DNA from 4 places in the Cellvibrio sp. KY-GH-1 genome. Region 1 is predicted to be linked to each of the others. Evidence: predicted binding sites of a transcription regulator. Region 1 holds the regulator's gene; each other region holds the start of a gene.

Evidence for each region. Region 1 encodes PhoB, which activates phosphate uptake and scavenging genes when phosphate is short. Its sites were predicted from a motif close to TGTCATAAANNTGTAACA; they were not measured.
Region 2: a site for PhoB is predicted at 3,446-3,463, ahead of D0C16_RS14165 (TIGR00153 family protein). Genes of this name have one in related genera too.
Region 3: a site for PhoB is predicted at 3,441-3,458, ahead of D0C16_RS15865 (alkaline phosphatase PhoX). Genes of this name have one in related genera too.
Region 4: a site for PhoB is predicted at 2,471-2,488, ahead of D0C16_RS23600 (porin). Genes of this name have one in related genera too.

What each region holds. Positions count from the first base shown of each region.
Region 1 is NZ_CP031728.1:4,167,912-4,173,116, reverse strand. Features, by position in the region: gene D0C16_RS17630 (hypothetical protein) at 1-1,092, shown strand; gene phoB (phosphate regulon transcriptional regulator PhoB) at 1,621-2,319, shown strand; gene phoR (phosphate regulon sensor histidine kinase PhoR) at 2,471-3,757, shown strand; gene D0C16_RS17615 (lytic polysaccharide monooxygenase) at 4,067-5,205, shown strand, end outside.
Region 2 is NZ_CP031728.1:3,331,827-3,337,031, reverse strand. Features, by position in the region: gene argA (amino-acid N-acetyltransferase) at 1-73, opposite strand, end outside; gene argE (acetylornithine deacetylase) at 132-1,286, opposite strand; gene D0C16_RS14170 (inorganic phosphate transporter) at 1,411-2,685, opposite strand; gene D0C16_RS14165 (TIGR00153 family protein) at 2,703-3,380, opposite strand; gene D0C16_RS14160 (GspE/PulE family protein) at 3,611-5,205, shown strand, end outside.
Region 3 is NZ_CP031728.1:3,766,290-3,771,494, forward strand. Features, by position in the region: gene znuB (zinc ABC transporter permease subunit ZnuB) at 1-550, shown strand, start outside; gene D0C16_RS15855 (hypothetical protein) at 691-936, shown strand; gene D0C16_RS15860 (UDP-2,3-diacylglucosamine diphosphatase) at 1,022-1,873, shown strand; gene D0C16_RS15865 (alkaline phosphatase PhoX) at 1,897-3,363, opposite strand; gene D0C16_RS15870 (ZIP family metal transporter) at 3,506-4,252, opposite strand; gene D0C16_RS15875 (thioesterase family protein) at 4,252-4,659, opposite strand; gene D0C16_RS15880 (hydratase) at 4,669-5,205, opposite strand, start outside.
Region 4 is NZ_CP031728.1:5,679,040-5,684,244, forward strand. Features, by position in the region: gene hrpA (ATP-dependent RNA helicase HrpA) at 1-109, shown strand, start outside; gene D0C16_RS23585 (hypothetical protein) at 359-721, shown strand; gene D0C16_RS23590 (DUF692 domain-containing protein) at 727-1,566, shown strand; gene D0C16_RS23595 (DUF2063 domain-containing protein) at 1,563-2,303, shown strand; gene D0C16_RS23600 (porin) at 2,602-3,591, shown strand; gene D0C16_RS23605 (hypothetical protein) at 3,693-4,175, shown strand; gene D0C16_RS23610 (DUF934 domain-containing protein) at 4,251-4,754, opposite strand; gene D0C16_RS23615 (nitrite/sulfite reductase) at 4,738-5,205, opposite strand, start outside.

The DNA.
Region 1 (5,205 bases):
ATGAAATACCTTAATGTCATCGCGAGTAGCTTGCTAGCTTTGGTTATTGCTGCACCTGTCAGTGCATCAGAACCGGCTCATCCGACCGGCAAGGATGTGAGTAGCATCAGCAAATCGGTAAAGTCCTCCAAATCTTCAAAGTCCGCCAAATCATCAAAATCTTCAAAGTCGTCCAAATCATCGAAGACTTCCTCCAGCACCAGCTTTTCATCTACCTCCAGTGTCAGCTCAACATCCAGTGTCGCTGCTTGCCCGTTGATAAGTGGACTGGATAACACTCCGACAGAACTGGGGCTTAGTGTGGCAGCTGGCAACCGAGTCTACTTGTCCCTCCAGGTGCAAAACGCGGATCTTGGTTGGCAATTTCCGGAAGTCCAGCTGAATAACGCCTATGTAACTTTGGTAAGCACTAATGGCTCAACGTTTATCTATGAAGTTTTGGCACTGGAAAACCTGCCCTCAACCAGCCTGACGTCGATCTACCTTAACTACCAACAACTGAACGCCAACCTGAACGTAACGCGCACCATCGGTATTTACGAGACTATTACTAGTGCAGTAAACGGGGCCAACCCGCTGGCAACCACCCTGACTACGTTGGTCGATACCGCTAGTTGTAACGGTAACTCGTCATCAACCACTAACAGCAGTTCAACAGCGACGCAAAGCTCAGGAGCTACAACCTCAAGCGCGAGTTCATCCAGCCCTACAGTTGTTTGCGAAACTCAGGCAGGTGTTGACAAGGGTACTGCCAGCCTTGGTTTCGGTGTACTACAGGGACAAAACGTCTTTCTGAGCCTGCAGTTGCGCAACGCGAATTACATCTCAACCATCCAGATCAGTCTGCCCGAGGCCGATGTCGTGGAAGTGTTTAATAGCGGCGGCAAGCGAATTTTCCAGGTCAGTGCTCTGCAAAATATCCCGGCAGTCGCCAATTTCCAGCTGAATTACGGATTTCAGCAAACAATTGCCAATCAAAACGTATGGCGTGATGTCGCTATTCACGACACCATTACCGGAGCCATCAACGGTATTTTCCCACTCAGCACATCTTCCAGCCTGCTGGTGGATGCGGCTAGTTGCGTCCAATAATATTCCCGATTAAGGGAATATTATTCCTGCATGATAGTTACTTTAACAATCAAGCAGGCCAGCGATAAAACGCCCTTGTGGCGCATTTTTTAATGTTAACGTTAAAGTATGCGCCACTCGGTCAACCCTCTCGATAATACTCACCGAGCAGCACGTTTTGCGGCTTCATCTACCAATTCGATAAGCGTTAGCACCGATTGCCGATGCAGGTATCGCAGTTTCACGCGGTGCAGCCATCTATGACGCTATTAGCGATCAACGGAAACCTCCGATTGACGCCCTCCTGTGACATTATCGAAGGTCATACTTGGTAACAAAATACATCGCCTAAACACACTAACGAACAATACAGGTTTGGCGGAGCGTTTGCCCCTTAGAACAGCGTTCATAAAGATCTTACGTGCTATATTTCCCCCAAATATCCTGCACACTGTCATAAATGTGTAACACTGAACTTATTTAATAAGCTGCAATATTAGCTTCATAAATACCGAAGCTTCCCGTGGTTTACTCAGGCAGAGCACCTTTATGACTGGTCGCAAAATTCTGATCGTTGATGATGAATCCGCTATTCGCGATATGTTGCGCGTGGCACTGGAGATGGCTGAGTATCAAGTCATGGAGGCGAGCAATGCGCAGGATGCTCACGGCCTGATCATTGATGAAAAGCCTGACTTAATCCTGCTCGACTGGATGATGCCCGGCACCAGCGGTATCGAATTGGCGCGCCGGTTGAAGCGCGATGAGGTGACCTCGGCAACTCCGATCATCATGCTGACCGCCAAAGGTGAAGAGGACAACAAAATTCAGGGCCTGGAAGTGGGCGCTGACGATTACATCACCAAACCCTTTTCCCCGCGTGAGCTGGTCGCGCGCTTGAAGGCAGTATTGCGCCGCGCCGATCCGCAAATCAATTCCGCCCCCATTACCGTTCAGGGCTTGTGTCTGGACCCCGCCAGCCACCGCGTGACCATCAATGATCAGTCGGTCGATATGGGCCCCACCGAATATCGGCTGCTGGAATTTTTCCTCACTCACCAGGAACGGGCTTATACTCGCAGCCAATTACTGGATCATGTGTGGGGCGGCAATGTTTATGTGGAAGAGCGGACGGTAGATGTGCATATTCGCCGCCTGCGCAAAGCTCTGACCATAGACGGCCATGAAGACTTGATCCAGACCGTACGCGGTACCGGTTACCGTTTCTCCACTCGCATTGAAGCCTGATTTCACTCTGCGGTGAGTATCCGGAGGTAGAAACCTCTGCAAGACCATCGGAGACAGGGACGTCGACGATGAGCCCCCATGGATGGGTTCACGGCGTGTCTTGCAGAGGTTTCTACCTCCGGATACGGATTAAGAACTAAGAGGCTCCCCCTTGCTTAAAGGTTTCAGTACCGAACTCCAACGTATTCTGGTCATCCTCGTTGTCTGCAGCGTGATTGGCTTTTTTAGCGACCATTATGCGCTTTGGATGCTATTTGGCTGTGCGATTTATATTCTCTGGATGCTCTGGCAGATGCGCCGTCTCAACCAATGGCTGGTGCGTCAGGAGAGCGAACACCCGCCCGAAGCCAGCGGTATCTGGGGCCAGATCTTCGACAATATCTACCAATTACAACGCGACCAGCGGCTGGAAAAAGAAAACCTGCAAGCGGTGATTAAACGCATTCAGGAAATCAGCTCTGCACTAAAAGATGGCCTGGTAATTCTGGATGCGCGCGGCCATCTGGATTTCTGGAACCCGGCCGCACACCGAATGCTGGCGCTCAGCACCAAAGACCAGGGGCAATCGGTCATCAACTTTATCCGCCACCCCAAATTCGTGACCTACTTTGAAGAAGGCAACTACGAGGAACCACTGGAACTGCCGTCCTCGCGCTTCGCGTCCAAACAGCTGCAATTCCAGATCACCCTGTTTGGCAAGAATGAACGGTTAATTGTAATTCGCGACGTAACACAGCTGCATAACCTGGAAAAAATGCGCCAGGACTTCATTGCCAACGTCTCCCACGAACTGCGTACACCGCTGACGGTTATCAACGGCTATGTAGAAACCCTGGTGGATAACAACACTACACCTACGTGGATTAAGCCGTTGCAGCAAATGTTGCAGCAATCCAAGCGCATGTCGCTATTGATTAATGATTTGCTGGTGTTATCCAAACTGGAAACCACTGAAGCCGGCCACAACCACAAGCCAATCAATATCGAACAGCTACTCGCGATTGTAAAAAGCGAAGCCGAAGTGTTGAGTAAAGAAAAGGAACAGCAGCTCACGCTCATCTGCAACAACACCACCAAGCCCTTGCAGTTACCTGGAAATGAAAAGGAATTACACAGCGCCTTTTCCAACCTGGTTATCAACGCGGTAAAGTACACGCCCAACGAAGGGCGTATTAGTCTTTTGTTATGGCAGGATCAGAAACATTTTTACTTTTCCGTCAGCGATAACGGGCCAGGTATAGAAGCTCAACACATCCCACGCCTTACCGAGCGCTTCTACCGCGTCGATGCCAGCCGCAACAGCAGCACGGGCGGTACTGGTTTGGGATTGGCAATCGTGAAGCATGTACTAATGCGCCACGATGCTGAATTGCAAATCACCAGCGAACCGGGCCGGGGCAGTACCTTTACCTGCATATTTCCTCTACCGCAAAAGTAACCCTTCGTGATATCAGCTCGCTTGGCAGAAAAGTGACAACCTTGTCAATTTTTCTGCTTTCCCACCAAAAGTCGAACTTGACTGGCACTTAAAGCCGGAATTGCTTCGCAAATTCGCACTTAATGACAAAACTATTACCCTATTGACTTAAAGTCGGACCGGATAAAACAACGTTGTCATTTTAGACTCGATCCCCATGCAATGATCCTGACGCCAAGTGCGCAGGGAACTGCATGAGTTAAATAACAAGCGATTACCCTAAGGTTCGCACTGGTTTATGACCAATCTAAATTACCCAGGAGATTGAGAGTGAAAAAGACAATAAAAACTTGCGGTATTGCCGCTGTAGTAATGGGTTCACTGCTGGCTGCAGGCCAGGCATTTGCCCACGGATATGTATCTTCTCCAAAATCACGTTACATCCAATGTGCTGAGAACGGTATTGAAAACCCAACCCATCCAGCCTGTATCGCCGCAAAAGCAGCCGGCAACGCGGGTCTTTACACCCCACAGGAGGTTGCTGTGGGCGGCGTTAAAGACAACCACGAGTTCTTCATTCCTGATGGTCGTCTCTGCTCTGCCAACCGCTCCAACCTGTTTGGTATGGACCTGGCGCGTACGGACTGGCCAGCAACCAACGTAGTACCTGGCCCACGTACCTTTACCTGGACCAACACTGCGGCGCACAAAACCTGGTATTTCCGTTATTACATTACCAAAGAAGGCTATAACCACAGCCAACCGCTGCGCTGGAGCGATCTGGAGTTGATCCACGACTCAGGCAAAGCGGATCAGGAAGCTGTTTCCAACCATGTGGTTAACCTGCCACAACGTACCGGTCGCCACATTGTGTACTCAATCTGGCAACGCGACTGGGAGCGCGATGCAGCGGAAGGTTTCTATCAATGTATTGACGTTAACTTCGGCGGCACGACAACTTCCTCTGTTGCTAGCACCAGCTCATCGGTAAAAAGCTCTGCAGCACCATCATCAGTTGCTTCTTCGGTGGCCAGTTCAGTTGCCTCCAGCGTTTCCAACAATACTTGCGCCAGCTTGCCTGTGTGGAATGCGCAAACCGCGTACACCAACCCGCAACAAGTGCAGTACAACGGAAATCGCTACCAGGCTAACTACTGGACCCAAAACAACAACCCAGCGACCAACTCGGGTCAATACGCTCATTGGTTAGACTTGGGCGCTTGTACCGGCAGCCCGACTTCATCGTCTGTTGCTTCCAGCGCAGTGGTAGTTTCTTCTAGCAAGTCCAGCGTCGCTGTTAGCTCAGTCGCCTCTTCTACTGCTACTGGCAGCTGTACTTCGCCTGCTTACGTAAACGGCAGCAGCTACGCCAATGGCGCTAAAGTACAAAACGCAGGTAGCGAATATCAATGTACCGTTTCAGGCTGGTGTACTGTGGGCGGCCCATACGCTCCAGGTACCGGTTGGGC
Region 2 (5,205 bases), 840 kb from region 1:
TGTCGCTGTGTCTGTTGATATAAGGCGTCGAGTGGCGGAACCATTTAACGTAGTCTTGGGTGTTGGCTGGCACTTTGATGTTCTCAAAATTAATGTATAACTGAAAAACGCTGTTTAGGTATTGTAAAAAGTTACAAACAATATTTTTCAATCAATCGTCGCACAATGTTGATCGCTGGTTCGATCTGGTCGAGTGGAATAAATTCATCGGGTTGATGGGCCTGATTAATGGAACCCGGGCCGAGGATTAGCGTCTGCATTCCCAGCTGTTGCATAAACGGCGCTTCAGTGGCGAATGCGACCGTATCGGCGCGATTGCCAGTCAACTCTTCGCAAACTTTTACCAGCTCGGCATTTTCGGCTTCGCCGAATGGGTCAACGCCATCAAATAGCGATGAAAAAACAATATCGGTTCCACTGATTTCTGCAATAGGTTGCAAGCGCTGGTGGATAGTTGCGCGCAAGTCGTCGTTATCCATCCCAGGCAATAACCGTAAATCAAAATGCAATTCGCACTCGCCGCAAATTCGGTTGGCGCCGTCACCGCCGTGAATACAACCTAAATTCAATGTGGGGGTTTGCACGGCGAAACCGGGGTCGCGGTATTTTAATTGCAATTCGCTGCGCAGTTGCAGCAGTGAACTCATCACCTGATTCATAGCTTCGAGCGCATTGTTACCCAGCGCCGGGTTAGATGAATGGCCGCTCTTGCCGCGCACACGAATGGCTTCCATCATGATGCCTTTATGGGCGCGGATGGGAACCAGCCCGGTGGGTTCACCGATAACGGCGTAGCGTGGTTTGAATCCCGCAATACCTTCCTGCGCGAGCGCGCGAGCACCGCTCATGCTGCTCTCTTCATCGGCGGTGGCTAACACGATCAATGGATGCTTGAAGGGTTTATCCAGATAGGGTTTTACCGCCGCCATAATCACGGGGAAAAACCCCTTCATATCGGTAGCGCCCAGACCGTACAACTTGCCATCGCGCTCGTTGAGTTGGAATGGATCGGATTGCCAGCGGTTCGCGTCGTAGGGAACGGTATCGCTGTGGCCCGCCAATACCAAACCACCATCACCGGTACCGAGGCTAGCAATCAGATTGGCTTTGCCGGATTCGCCCAGTGGCAGCACACGCGTATTAAAGCCCAAGTCGCCGAACACGTTGGCGAGATAGTCGATAACCTTTTGGTTAGACATGTCCCATTCGGGCAGGCCGCAGCTAACCGAGGGTATGGCCACCAATTGCTGGAGATGGTTGATATAACCTTTGGAATCAAAACTCATGGATAACACCTTGCTATGGATGAGGTGTTATCGATCATTGACTGCAAAAATGCAAGCGAAGGCTATCGACAGATATTAAAAAACCGGGCTTGGGTTAGTCCGGTTTTAAGTTGAGTGTTATTGATCAGCCAAACAGGCCTTTGAAAAAGTAGAAAAACAAAATCGACAAACCGGCACCGGCGGGCAGGGTAATTAACCAAGACGCAAAAATACCGCCAATAACCCCGATATTTAGCGCACCTATACCGCGTGCCAAGCCCACGCCCAATACTGCACCTACCAGGGTGTGGGTGGTGGAAATTGGTAAGCCTAGACCTGAAGCAATTACTACCGTTGCAGCGGCAGACATCTCGGCGGCAAATCCGCGGCTGGGGGTTAGCTCGGTAATTTTTTTGCCGATGGTGATCATCACTTTGTAGCCGTAGGTGGCAAGGCCCGCTACTATGCCCAGCGCGCCTAGTAATAAAACCCACGAGGGTACTTGTGCCTTGGCTTCGATGGCGCCCACATCCAGTACGCTGATTACGGCGGCCATTGGACCTACTGCGTTGGCGACATCATTGGAGCCGTGAGCAAAGGCCATGGAGCAGGCGGTAAATATCATTAACACCCCGAATACTTTTTCCACACTGGCAAAGCGGTTGGCTTTGTCGGCCGCCGGATCCGGGGTAATGCGGCTGAGCATATATACTCCAATTCCGGCTACCAGTATCCCAATCAAGGTGGCAACAAACATGGCTTCGATAAAACTGAATTGCACATCATGAGCCTGAAGTACATATTTAAGTCCCTTCAAAATTGTCACCATTGAAAGGAAAAATCCCACGGCAAACATGTAGAAAGGAATGTAGTGCTTGGCATTAGTAAAGGGATCGTCGGTGCTAAGGATGAGTCGCTGCACTGAGCGGAAAATCCAGAATGAGATGACGCCGGCGATCACGGGTGTAATGACCCAACTGCCAACAATTCCCCAGACCTGGCTCCATTGCACCGCATCGGCGGAGATCCCCACGGCGGCGAAACCGATAATTGCACCCACAATCGAGTGAGTGGTGGACACCGGCCAGCCAAGGATACTCGCGATCATTAACCAGGTGCCGGCTGCCAGCAGTGAAGAGAGCATGCCGTAGATAAACAAATCCGGGTGACTGGTCATTACGTCCAGTTCGACGATTCCGCTGCGGATGGTTTCGGTCACCTCGCCGCCGGCCAGATAGGCGCCGGCAAACTCGAAAACCATCGCCACCAAAATTGCTTGCTTCATGGTGAGTGCGCGAGCGCCCACTGAGGTGCCCATGGCATTGGAGACATCGTTGGCGCCAATGCCCCAGGCCATAAATAAACCGAAGACACAGGCGAGGATCAACAGTGTCTGACTGTGTTCTGCTAAAAGGGTCATGGGTATATTCCTGGAAACTAGCGGGCCAGTAGCAGTTGCAAACGACCGCCGACATCGTGGGCGCGGTTGGAAATGTCACCGACCCAATCAATGGTGTTGTAGAGGAACATTACATCCACCGGTGGTAATTGCGCTTCCAGCGCGAAGAGCGAGGTACGCACGCCGATTTCAAGCTTGTCGGCCTTTTCTTCCAGTTCATCCAACTCTTTAATCATGTTTTCTACTACGGCCAATTCGCGGCCGCTAAAACCCGTTTCCAAGAGTTCGTCGAGTTCGTTAATGGCCACCAGCGCCTGCTCGGCAGCGGCGACACTCGCGCGTACAAACTCATTCATCTGCGGGCGCATAATGGTGGGGATGCTCATACGCCGCCCCATGATGATGCCCACAATGTCCTTCGCGCGGTTGGCGATGCGATCTTGCATGGTGAGTAGTTCCAGCAGGTCAGTGCGCGGCACCGGCAGGAATAGGCTTTTGGGCAGATGCAGGCGCAGTTGCTTTTTTATTTCATCGGCTTCGTTTTCATACTTCACCACCATTTCCTGCAGCGCGCGCGCGCGCTCCCAGTCATCGCTGGTAATCGCTTCAAAGAAATGCACCAGCTCGGCCGCGCCCTTTACCGCCAGTGCCATATGCTCCTGGATCGGCTTAATCGGTGAGCGGCCAAACAAATTCGACAGGTTGGCAAACGGCATGAAAATCCCTCCGGATAAAAAGTGTGCGCAGTATAGAAAGATCACCCGATCAGGTCACCTTGGTTTGTGACATTTTTGTGACAGTGATGCATTCTTCTGCGGGTAGTGGCTGGCCCATAGATAATAGATAGCGGCCGCTAAAATGCGAGCAAGTGATGGCACAGGCAGACGCTCTTCTTCGCAACCGCTACAATCCTCTGCAGATATAACACTAACAGGGTTAAAGAATAATGGCGCAGGTGCTGGATAGGGTTCTCGATTTACGCGGATTAATTAGCGATCTGGTGGCGGATGGTCGCATGAAGCAAATGGATGCCAATGTGCTGCTGGGTGCATCGCGCACGCGCGAGCAAGCCATCATGCATCCGCTCGCCTATATCGCCACCCAGAATTTGGATGATGTCCAGCGCCCCGGTAAAACCCTGGATGGTGAAACCCTTACCGAGTGGCTCGCCACCAAGGCGCGTCTGCCGCTGTTCCATATAGATCCGATGAAAATCGACGTGGCCAAATGTACCGAGGTAATCAGCTACGCCTTCGCCAAACGCCATGGAATTTTATGTGTACAAGTCAACCAGGATCATGTGCTGGTGGCTTGTACCCAACCATTTATGGCGGGATGGGAGCCACAAGTGGAGCACGTGGCGCGCCGTACGGTTAAGCGTGTTGTTGCCAACCCGGCCGATATCGAACGCTTTATGGTGGAGTTCTACACACTGGCGCGCTCGGTGTCCGGTGCCAGTGGGGCGACTTCCTCGTCGGCGATTACCAACTTCGAGCAGCTGGTCGAACTGGGTAAGGCGAGTGATCCTGACGCTAATGATCAGCATATCGTCAAGATTGTGGACTGGTTGCTGCAGTACGCTTATGACCAGCGTGCGAGCGATATCCACATAGAACCGCGCCGTGATGTGGGGCGCATTCGCTTTCGTATCGATGGCGTACTCCATTACGTGTATGAATTGCCGGCCAATGTTGCTACCGCCGTCACCAGCCGCTTCAAAGTGTTGGCGCGAATGGACATCGCCGAGAAGCGCAAGCCGCAAGATGGGCGTATCAAAACCCGGCGCAGCGACGGCAGTGAAATCGAATTGCGTATGTCTACCTTACCCACCGCGTTCGGCGAAAAACTGGTGATGCGGATATTCGATCCGGAAGTATTGCAGCGCAGCTTCAGCGATTTGGGTTTGGTCGGCGATGACTACGCGCGCTGGAATACCATGCTTAATCGTCCCAACGGGATTTTGCTGGTAACCGGCCCCACCGGTTCCGGTAAAACCACCACGCTTTACTCGTCACTACGACAAGTCGCCACCGATGAAGTCAATGTCAGCACCATAGAAGATCCGATCGAGATGGTGGAAGAGCGCTTTAACCAAACCCAGGTGCATCACAAAATCGGGCTGGACTTTGCTGCCGGTATCCGCAGCCTGATGCGGCAAGATCCGGACATTATTATGGTGGGCGAAATTCGCGATCTGGAAACGGCGCAGATGGCCGTTCAGGCCGCGTTGACCGGGCACTTGGTGTTGTCGACGGTTCACACCAATGACGCTCCTTCCACCGTTGCACGTTTATTGGATTTGGGAATTCCCTCGTATTTAATCAATGCAACCTTGCTCGGGGTTATGGCGCAGCGGCTGGTACGCACTTTGTGCCCGCATTGCAAAGAAGAGGGGCAAATTAGCCAGGCAGATTGGCAGGAGTTGGTCGCGCCCTGGAAGGTGCAGGTGCCGGCTAAAGTCTATCGCCCGGTGGGATGTTTGGAGTGTCGTAATACAGGTTATATGGGCCGGCAGGGTTTATATGAAATTCTGGTGATGTC
Region 3 (5,205 bases), 400 kb from region 1:
CCTCGCCACCGATACCCTGCTGGGTATTTTGTCCCACTCCACGCTCGCCCTGGGGTTGGTGTGTGTGAGCGTATTTAGCGAGAACCGCATCGATCTACTGGCCTATTTGTTTGGCGATATTTTGGCTGTCAGCAGCAGCGATGTGATTGGCATTTGGGCAATCAGCCTCGGTGTGCTGGGCGCACTCATCTGGCTCTGGCGACCGCTGCTCGCGATTACCGTCCATGAAGAGCTGGCACAGGTTGAAGGTGTACCGGTGGTGCGCGTACGCACTGCGCTGATGTTGCTGATGGCACTCGTGATTGCCATTGCCATGAAAGTCGTCGGTGTGCTGTTGATCACCGCGCTCTTGATTATCCCCGCTGCCGCCAGCCGCCGGCTCACGCGCACGCCCGAGCAGATGGCGATCATTGCCAGCCTTTTAGGTGCCCTGGCGGTGATCGCCGGGCTTAGCGCTTCTTACTGGTGGGACAGCCCAGCCGGGCCGGCCATAGTCCTGTCAGCAACTGGTATGTTTTGCCTGACATTGTTCAAAAAACAGCCAGGCTAAAAAGTGTGTAAGCTAAAGCGCACAAGATTCAGTGCAAAATGCGACTATTATCACATTTGGAATTCGGTGATACTGCCCAACATGCCGCACTGACACCATCAACCCGATTGGCGGCGAAATCAGCAAGGATAGGTCACCCCATGACAATACTTAATATAGGTACCGAGGCGTTTAACAGCACCGAAGTGGCTGAAAAAGTTCAAGCAGACATCAGCTTTCTGCTGTCGCGCATTGCACTACTCAATCAGCAACCCAACCCCAATCCGGTGGTATTACAAACCTATCAGGAAATGCTGGAAAGCCGGCAGGCCGTGCTGGATTGGCTGACCCAGGATTCCAGCAAAGACCAGCACCTCAATCATCAAGCGAGCGGCAATACCCACTAGGGCTGTCATTCAAGATTCATCAAAATGTTGCGTTTTCGTCACAGTTTCACCCCAAAATTGGATGAAACAGCCACGGAAACGCACTATGAATTCCTCCGTTCACCCACTGGCCGCTCCCCTGCTCGAGGCTGCGCAGGCGCTAGAGCCGCAACCGCGCCCTGCGAGCTACCTGATTAATGCCCGCACAGTTTGGATCTCCGATATTCACTTGGGCTTCCGCGATTGCAAAGCGGATTACCTGCTCGACTTCCTGAATAAAATCCATTGCAACACTCTTTATCTCGTCGGTGACATTGTCGATTTGTGGTCGCTCAAACGCCGTTTCTGCTGGCCGAAAAAGCACTATCAGGTGGTGCTGAAGTTCTATGAACTGGCAGCGCAGGGAGTGCGCGTGGTCTACGTCCCGGGCAACCATGACGACCCCATTCGGCACTTTAGCGGACAGCTATTTGGCCCGATTGAAATTGCTCACGAACATGAATATGTCACCGCTGATGGTAAACGCCTGTTAGTGATGCACGGTGATGCGATGGATGTCTATATCAACCACAGTTGGCTGACGCGAGTCATTGGCGACCATGGTTACGAACTGCTGCTGTTTATCAATCGCTGGTCAGATCGCCTGCGTAAACTGGTCGGCCGCCCCTATTTTTCGCTGGCGGGTCTGATCAAAAGCAATATCAAGGGCGCCAAGGCCGCCATTGAAACTTACGAGCGGGAAGCGCTGGCGGAAGCCAAACGACGCGGCTACGACGGCGTAGTCTGCGGTCATATCCACTATCCGGCGCTGCGTGAAGAGGGAGAGCTGCGCTACGCCAACTGTGGCGACTGGATCGAAAACTGCACTGCACTGGTAGAGGATCATCACGGCGTGATGCGTCTGCTCCACCACAGCGATAAAGTCGCCTGGCAAGAGCTGCAGACAGCGAGCGCTTAACCGCTCGCCAACCGTCTCACCCGCTACACAACGGCAACACCTTGTACCTGGTTGCGCAGGCGAGCCCAAGGGCCAGTGATTGCCAGTGTCATTCCCGGCCGCTGGATATTTACAAACAGGGTTGTGCCATCGGGCGAGAAACAGGCACCACAAAATTCTCCCTTATCAGGATGGGCGTTCATCGCCAGGGTGTAGATTTTGCCATCGGGTGTCAGGCCGCGCAGATAATTAACGGTATCAGGTAAATCCGAATAACTGTCTTCACAAATAATCAAATCTCCCCAAGGTGCAACGGCAAGGTTGTCGCAGGATTCCAAAATCGCGCGGTTGTGGGTCTCATAAAGCAATTCCAAAACTCCAGGCTGCTCGGTTTCCCGCGCGGTGCCTTCGTAAGGGCCAGGTTGATAGCGCCAGACTTGGCCAATCTGCAGCGGGCCGCCACCGGTGGCCGCAAGCAGAATCTCGCGGGTTTTATCCGGGCGCAAGGCGAATGCCAAGCCTTCTCCGCGCGCAAAAATCGCCGCCCCTTGCGCGTGACCGCGCAGATTTAAATCCCCTTGCGGCGACGTCACCTCCTCCAAGTCAATCCACTCACAGCTAAAGCGCTGGCGCAGGCTCACTGTTTGTACACCAGGTTTACCGGCATCTTCTGGCCAATTGCGAGTATTTGCGCCGGGCCAGCCGCGAATGGCGAGCGCCTGCAAACGACCACCCGCCAACAGTTCGCCGGGGGTATTGGGGATAAAGCGGTAGAACAACCCTTTGGCGTCATCTTCCGAGAGATAGACAATCCCGGTAGAGCTATCGACTGCCGCCGCTTCGTGCATAAAACGGCCCATATCCCTGAGTGGGGTAGCGCCAATCAACCCCTTCGCACTGGAAGGAACCTCAAATATGTAGCCGTGTTCGCGACCATAGCCATGCTGTTTACCTACGAGGCTTTCCTCACAGGTCAGCCAACTTCCCCAGGGCGTTGCACCGCCACTGCAATTACGCGCCGTACCGACCAGACTTAGATGACTGCGCTCTATTTGCTGACTGCGGTGGCTGAAAATAAGGCTGGTAGTGCCACCATTCACCGGCAACCCTTTGTAAAAATCGTAGGCGATGCCTTTGGTCTGCTTGGCCAGTTTCGCCTGGCCGACAAAAGCGCTGGCTTCCTCACCCACCGATGCAAGCTCGTGATTGCGAATCAAAATGCATTTACTGGCATCGCCCGGCAATGGAAAGGCCGCCATGCCGTCAGGGGCGCTGGGCATGCGCAATCCATCGCTCATCAAGTCGCCAGTGCGAGCGATGACTTTGTAGCTAAAGTCACGCGGCAAGTTGAGAATTCCCGCTGGATCTAACAATAACTGACCCACCTTGTCGATGCCGTAGAGTGGATCCTGCGCATAGACCTGCGCCCGTAATTGCAGGCTGCGAAATCCGCCCAAAGCAATGGCGGCGGCGCTAGCATTTTTGAGAAAGTGACGACGAGTTAAACGCATGGGGTTTCCTTGATTGTGGGCACAGCAGTATTCAAATGAATAGGGAGAATTTACCGGTCACCTTTTTCAACCAGCGAGATTACCGTTTGATGACAGCGCCGGACAAGCACTGAGCTGCTTTGACTCCTGGATCCCAGCTACCTTAGGCTTCCAGCGCTTGTAGCGCGAGGGCGGTAACAAATCCCAGCGCGGCCATAAGACCCGAAAGTTCGTGGGTTTCGGCAAAAGCCTCGGGGATCATTGTCTCCACCACCATAGCGAAAATCCCGCCGGCTGCTATGCAAGTAATGAGCGCTTTCAGCGGGGCCGGAGCATTACCAAAAAATACCGCTCCCACAATCGCAAATACACCGGATAAAAGCGCCATACCACCCCACAGCCGCACCATAAACCAACCGCTGCGCCCGGCCACACGCATACCGGCAGTGCTGGACAAGGCCTCGGGAATGTTGGAGATGAAAATCGCCGCCACGGTGGCGACGCTCAACTTGCCACCACTAGCCACCAACACGCCTATCGCCAAGGATTCGGGGATACCATCGAGCAAGGTGCCCGCCGCAATCGCTAAACCGGTATTTTGCGCTGCCGGTCCTTGAGCCTGGGAGCGTTTGCGATGCTTGACACCTGAGCTGTTCAACCCATGATTAATCACAGAGAACAGCAGCGCACCCAGCATAAAGCCACCGGAGACCCAGAGAATACTTGCCTCGGATTGGGCTTCCTCGACCAGCTCAAAACTCAGGGCCGCAACCAAAATGCCGCTACCAAAGGCCATCACATGTGCGATGACTTTGGCGGAGAAGCGGATAAACCAGCCAAGCAGTGAGCCGATCAATAAGGCACTCGCGGCAGTAAATCCCCAACCTCCGGCAACTAACCAGTCGGGCATTACTCCGCCGGAAACCAAGCGCGCACCACGTCTGGAAGAGGTACAGATTTACCATCCACTGAGCTGACCCAAACCACCTTGGAATAACCTTCCGCGGCGGGTGTATCGGGTTGGGACAGGGTGTACACCTTGTACTTGACCATAAAGCTGGAGCGCCCTGGTTCAGACAGAAATACATCGATGCGCAGGGTTTCGGGGTGAAATATGGGGCGCATGAAGGTACAGCCAATGGTCACCACCACCGGGTGAGTATCGCTTTTGAGCGGAAGGCCTTTTTCCAACATCCACTGGAACCGGGCCTCTTCAAAATAACGGAAGTAGAGGGTGTTATTCACATGGCCGTAGGCATCCATATCGCCCCAGCGCACTGGAATCTCACAGGAATAAAACGGGGTTTCCTCGCTCATAAAAACTCCTCACACAACCTCAGTTCGCGCACTAAAACTCACTTGCATGCTACCCAATCCAGCGTAATCAATCTGGATATCAGTATTCATGGGGACCTCAATAACCCCCGCGTAGGATCCGGTAATCACCGCCTGCCCAGCCACTATGCCTTGACCACGACTGCGCAGAAACTCCGCCAACCAGTAAAGCGGTGCGCGCGGGTGGGTATTCGGGTGTTGACCCTGGCGCTCAATCAACTCGCCATTAGCGCATTTGAATGTGATGGTAAAACTACTCGCGGCCGCCGCGCTGGAGGAATCTATTTGCGGGCCAATAAACAGGCCTTGATTGACCAGACCATCGGCCAACATTTCCGCAAACTCACACTGGGTTGGGTCTAGGTAACGACCATTGATCAACTCCAACGCCATGTGGGTGCGAGCAATCGCCGCATCCACCTCAGCAGGGGTATAGGGCTCGGCGCGCGCGGGCAGATCCTTGCCAAAGAAAAACGCCAGTTCCGGTTCAATGCGGGCGATATTGGCTTGGCCTGGTTTGGGCCAGAG
Region 4 (5,205 bases), 1.5 Mb from region 1:
AGAACTGCGCATCTCCTTATTCGCCCAGACCTTGAAGACCCAGGTGCCAGTATCCGACAAACGCTTGGATAAGCAGTGGGAGCAAGCTCTTTTACAAGCCCAAGGGTAGCCAATAGCCGGCGAAAAATTAGGCTGAGATAAATAATAGGGTAAATATGTGTTGGTGTTGTAACAAAGTCAAATGAGGCTAGTCTATAAGTCACCAACAGCGAACTGGGCGAGGGTAGGTGTGGCAAGCTTGTGAGCAAGGCCCAGCTATTTAGTAGGTAATGCGGTTAATATCAGTTTGCTTTAGTGGTACAAAAATCCGATGACATTTTCTATCACCCTGTAACTATTGAACGAAAGGAGTTTTTCCATGAATAATAAAATTTCTAACCTGTCCGCAATGATTGGTGCTGCGTTCGTTGCTTCCGCCGCCTTGGCTCCGGTAGCGTCCGCTGCAGATACCACCTTTAGCGCAACTCAACTGCAAGCAGGTTACACCTTGGCTGATAACAGCGCGACTAAAACTGAAGGCGAACACAAGTGCGGTGAAGCAAAATGCGGCTCCGACAAAAAAGCTGATGGTGAGCATAAGTGCGGCGAAGCCAAGTGCGGCGCTGATAAAAAAGCTGAAGGTGAACACAAGTGCGGCGCTGATAAAAAGGCAGAAGGCGAGCATAAGTGTGGTGAAGCTAAATGCGGCGCCGATAAAAAAGAAGAGAAAAAAGCTGAGTAATCTTTATGGCTGATGCAGCTGGCAATTATTCAGCAGCTGTTTCCGGTGCAGGCCTTGGCTTGCGCCGGACGCTAATGAAAACCTTGGCAGATTTGAACACTAGCGATATTCAGTTTATGGAGGTTGCTCCAGAAAACTGGATTCAGGTTGGCGGCCGTTTAGCAAAACAGTTGCGGGCCTACACAGAGCGTTTTCCTTTTGTCTGCCATGGATTATCCCTTTCTATCGGTTCCCCCGCACCCTTAAACACTGACCTCTTGCATTCGATCAAACAATTAATGCGTGAGCACGGTATTCGCTATTACAGTGAGCATCTGAGCTATTGCAGTGATCAGGGCCAGTTATACGATTTGTTGCCTATTCCCTTTACTGAAGAAGCCGTTGAATATGTGGCTGAACGCATTTTGCGGGCGCAGGACATTTTAGGGCAGCGCATTGCTATCGAAAACTCTTCCTACTATTACGCTCCACAGCAGGAAATGAGTGAAAGCGAATTCATTAATGCCGTGGTGAAAAAGGCCGATTGTGCGCTCTTGCTGGATGTAAATAATATTTACGTTAACAGCATCAACCACAAGTATGATCCCTATGAGTTTCTTGCCAGTCTTCCCGGTGAGCGCACGGCTTACGTACATATCGCCGGGCATTATGAAGAGGCGGAAGATTTGCGCGTAGACACTCACGGTGCACCGGTGATTCATCCGGTGTGGCAATTGTTGGAAAAAACCTACGACTTATTTGGCGTGAAACCAACACTGTTGGAGCGCGATTTTAATATCCCGCCGCTGCCTGAATTGTTGGCAGAACTCAATGAAATTAAAATTCGCCAGCAGAGTGTCTTATGAAAAGTTTCCAACACACTCAACTGGAGCTCGCGCGTTATTTGCGATCACCGGAAGCGAGCCCGGCGCCCATGCAAGTGGAAGAACGTCGTTTGCATATTTATCGCGATTTGATTTACAACAATATTGAGAATTTTATTGCTAATGTATTTCCTGTTACTCGCTCAATTCTAACGGATGATGCATGGCACAGATTAATCCGCAGCTTTATCGCACATCACTATTGCCAGACTCCCTATTTTTTACAGCTCAGTGACGAGTTTGTGCAATATTTGCTGCAGGAGCGTGGACTGCAGGAAGGCGACCCTGAGTATTTACTGGAGTTGGTACATTACGAATGGATTGAGCTGGCATTGGATGTAAGTACTGAGGTCATTCCCGAGGCGGGTGTCTGGCCAAAGGATCTTGATGACTCTCGCCCGCGAGTCTCACCAGTGGCGGTCTGCCTCAGTTACCAAAACCCGGTACAGAAAGTCTCTGCGACCCACGCCAATTTGACGCCGGAAGTAACACATTTGTTGGTTTACCGTAATCGCAATGACAAGGTTTGTTTTGTTGCAGCTAATCCACTGACAGCGCGCTTGTTGTTTTTATTGCAATCGGTTGATCAACCTTTAATCGCTCAACTGCAAACCATTGCCCGAGAGTTACAGCATTCCGATTTTGATTTGCTTAAAAAACAGGCAGTTTTGTTGTTGGAAGGTCTTTATAAAGATAGCGTTATCAGTCATTTTGAGTAATATGTATCCTCATTTGCACTTTTATGGATGATATAAGTGCCTTAAATACGATTTAAGGCGCAAAAATAGTGCAAAAAGTGTGAATTTTTGATTTAAAGCTAGGATTTATCACAGTACAGCCATTCATTTCTTTATATAATCTTGCCCCGTCAATAAGACACTCCGGTTGTCATATTTCTGTAATCATCCAGTCACACAATGGCAACCCGAAAGACACATAAATGTAATCTTTAAATTCGAAACACCTGACTCACCGATGCTCTATGCATCACACACACACAATCAAGGAGACAACTCCATGAAAAAAACATTATTAGCCGTGACCCTCGCTTCTCTGTTCCCGCTGGCAGCTGTTGCTGACGTAGTCGTATACGGTAAAGCCAACGTTTCCCTGCAAAGCACCGACGAAGCTAGTTATTCAACTGCTAACGGCAATCAGGCTGATGGCAGCAAAGTAGAGTTACTGAGCAACGCTTCGCGCATCGGTGTAAAGGGTGGTGAAGAAGTTAATTCGAAGTTGAAAGTGATTTACCAGTTTGAATACCAAACTGAAGTGGATGACGGTACCAACGGTTCACAAACTTTCGGCCAACGTAATATTTTTCTGGGTCTGCAAGGTGTAGCTGGTACCATTATGGGCGGTCACTTTGATACCCCAACTAAAGTTGCTCAGGAAAAAATTGACCTGTTCAATGATCTGGAAGGCGATATTACCAACATCTTCAAAGGTGAAAACCGCGTAAGCAACATCGTGCAATACGTAACCCCAACTTTCGGCGGTTTCGCAATTGCTGCTGCCTACACCTCTGAAGAAAACGACGGTACCTTCAAACAAGCGGGTACTCCAACCAATGGCGCGTCTGTATCTTTCAGCTATACCAGCCCGGTATTCTACGGGGCTATCGCAACTGATCAGGACGTAGAAGCTGATGGTATTAGCCTGGTTCGCGCTGTCGCTCGTTTGACTTTGGGCCCTGTGCAATTAGGTGCGTTGGCTGAGCAATACGAAAACGACAATACCGGCTACGATGAAGACGGTGCGTTGGTTTCTATCCTCTGGAACCTGACCGACAAGTGGGCCGTAAAAGGTCAATTTGGTGACTCTGACGTAAGATGGATCGATGGCGAAGCCGCGAGCGTTGGTGTGGATTACAAAATGACCAAAAATGCCACTTTGTACGGTTACTTCACTTCAGTTGAAAATGGCATGAATGACGCTACTGAACCAACTGTTGACACCTATCGTGATGATACTTACGGTGGTGTTGGTGTGGATTTCAAATTCTAATTCGTGACTGCGAATTGCAATTTGTAAGCAAAGGGTGCGTAAGCACCCTTTGTTATTTTGGGAAATGATATTTTATTGTTAACGATATTCAGGAGTGATCCATGAAATCTCTTGCGTTTTGCCTGTTGTTGGTAGCATTTTCAGTAGAAGCCAGTGAAGCAGCTAAAAAAAACTGTGAAGCAGCTGTGGATGCAGCCGACTCGATGAATGTGAACCAGCAAGATTGCGATTATTCCAACGAAGGACTGAACGGGTTTTTGCAGAAAGCGTTTAAAAAAGGAGAAGAGGGTGCTGTACTGGAGACTACTGGTGCAGAAAAAAATACTACCGCTCCAACCACACAAGATGCGCCTGCAACACAAGAAGCTTCTGCACAAGGCTTGCGCACATCTAAACAGAAAGTTGAACAGAATTTTATGTTGCGCGTAGAAGTAGATCAGTGGGCTAATCTGCCCGTGGCGCGTGCACAATTATTACCAAAGGCGTTGGAAAAGTGTGGTAATGGTTTTGCGATTATTGGTGAGCATTACCGTGGTTTGGCGATGGGACGAATCGAATTGGCATTAACCTTTCGCTGTGACTAGCCCTTAGTCTGAATAAATTGTATAAATAAAAACGCCGCTATAAAGCGGCGTTTTTTTTTATTTCTGTGTTGGCTATCAAGCCCGACGCCTAAAGAGCGGCAGTGGTTGATCTACAGCAGCTTGATAATATTCCTGCAGGTCTTGCAATGATTTTGCCGCTTCATCCAGATTTATTTCAGGATTGGCAAAGGCAAACGCATTAACACCGCAGCGGCGCAAGTAGCAAAGTTGGTCGCGGATAAAATTGCCAACGGCACGCAGTTCGCCAGTGAAGCCATAGCGCTCGCGCAGCAGGCGCGCGCTGGAAAAAGCGCGGCCATCCATAAACAGCGGAAAGTTAACGCCGATCACCGGGAAGCGATTCGCCTCTGCACCTATTAACTCGGCGCTTTCATCGCTGTCCAGCCATACACCAATATCAGTGCGTGTTTGCAGTGTTTCCTTTTGGGCGAGCCAAACACTAACGGGAATAATGACCTGACCCGCAGGAACTTCTGCAGCAGCGGCTTCGCCTTCTGGTTTAGCGATCAATGTCCAGGTGTTTTCGACAATCAAGCCGTCTTTAATTAGCTTTGGCATAAACTTTCTCCTTGAAGGGAGCTGCGCCTATACGGCGGTAGGTATCGATAAATAATTCTTCAGCGGTGCGGTTGGCGAGATATACATCTACCAATTTCTGGATAACGGTTGGCATATCTTCCGCACTGAATGATGGGCCAAGTACATCGCCCAGCGAAGCGTCGTTACTGGCGTTACCGCCTAACTGCACTTGATAAAACTCTTTACCCGCTTTATCCACGCCCAAAATACCAATGTGGCCGACATGGTGATGGCCACAGGCATTCATACAACCGGAAATATTCAGGTCGATATCGCCCAGGTCATAAACATAATCCAGGTCTTCAAATTGACGTTGAATGGCTTCAGCAATTGGAATGGATTTCGCGTTAGCCAGTGAGCAGAAGTCACCGCCGGGACAGCAAATAATATCGGTAATGGTGCCGATATTGGGCGTTGCAAAACCGGCCGC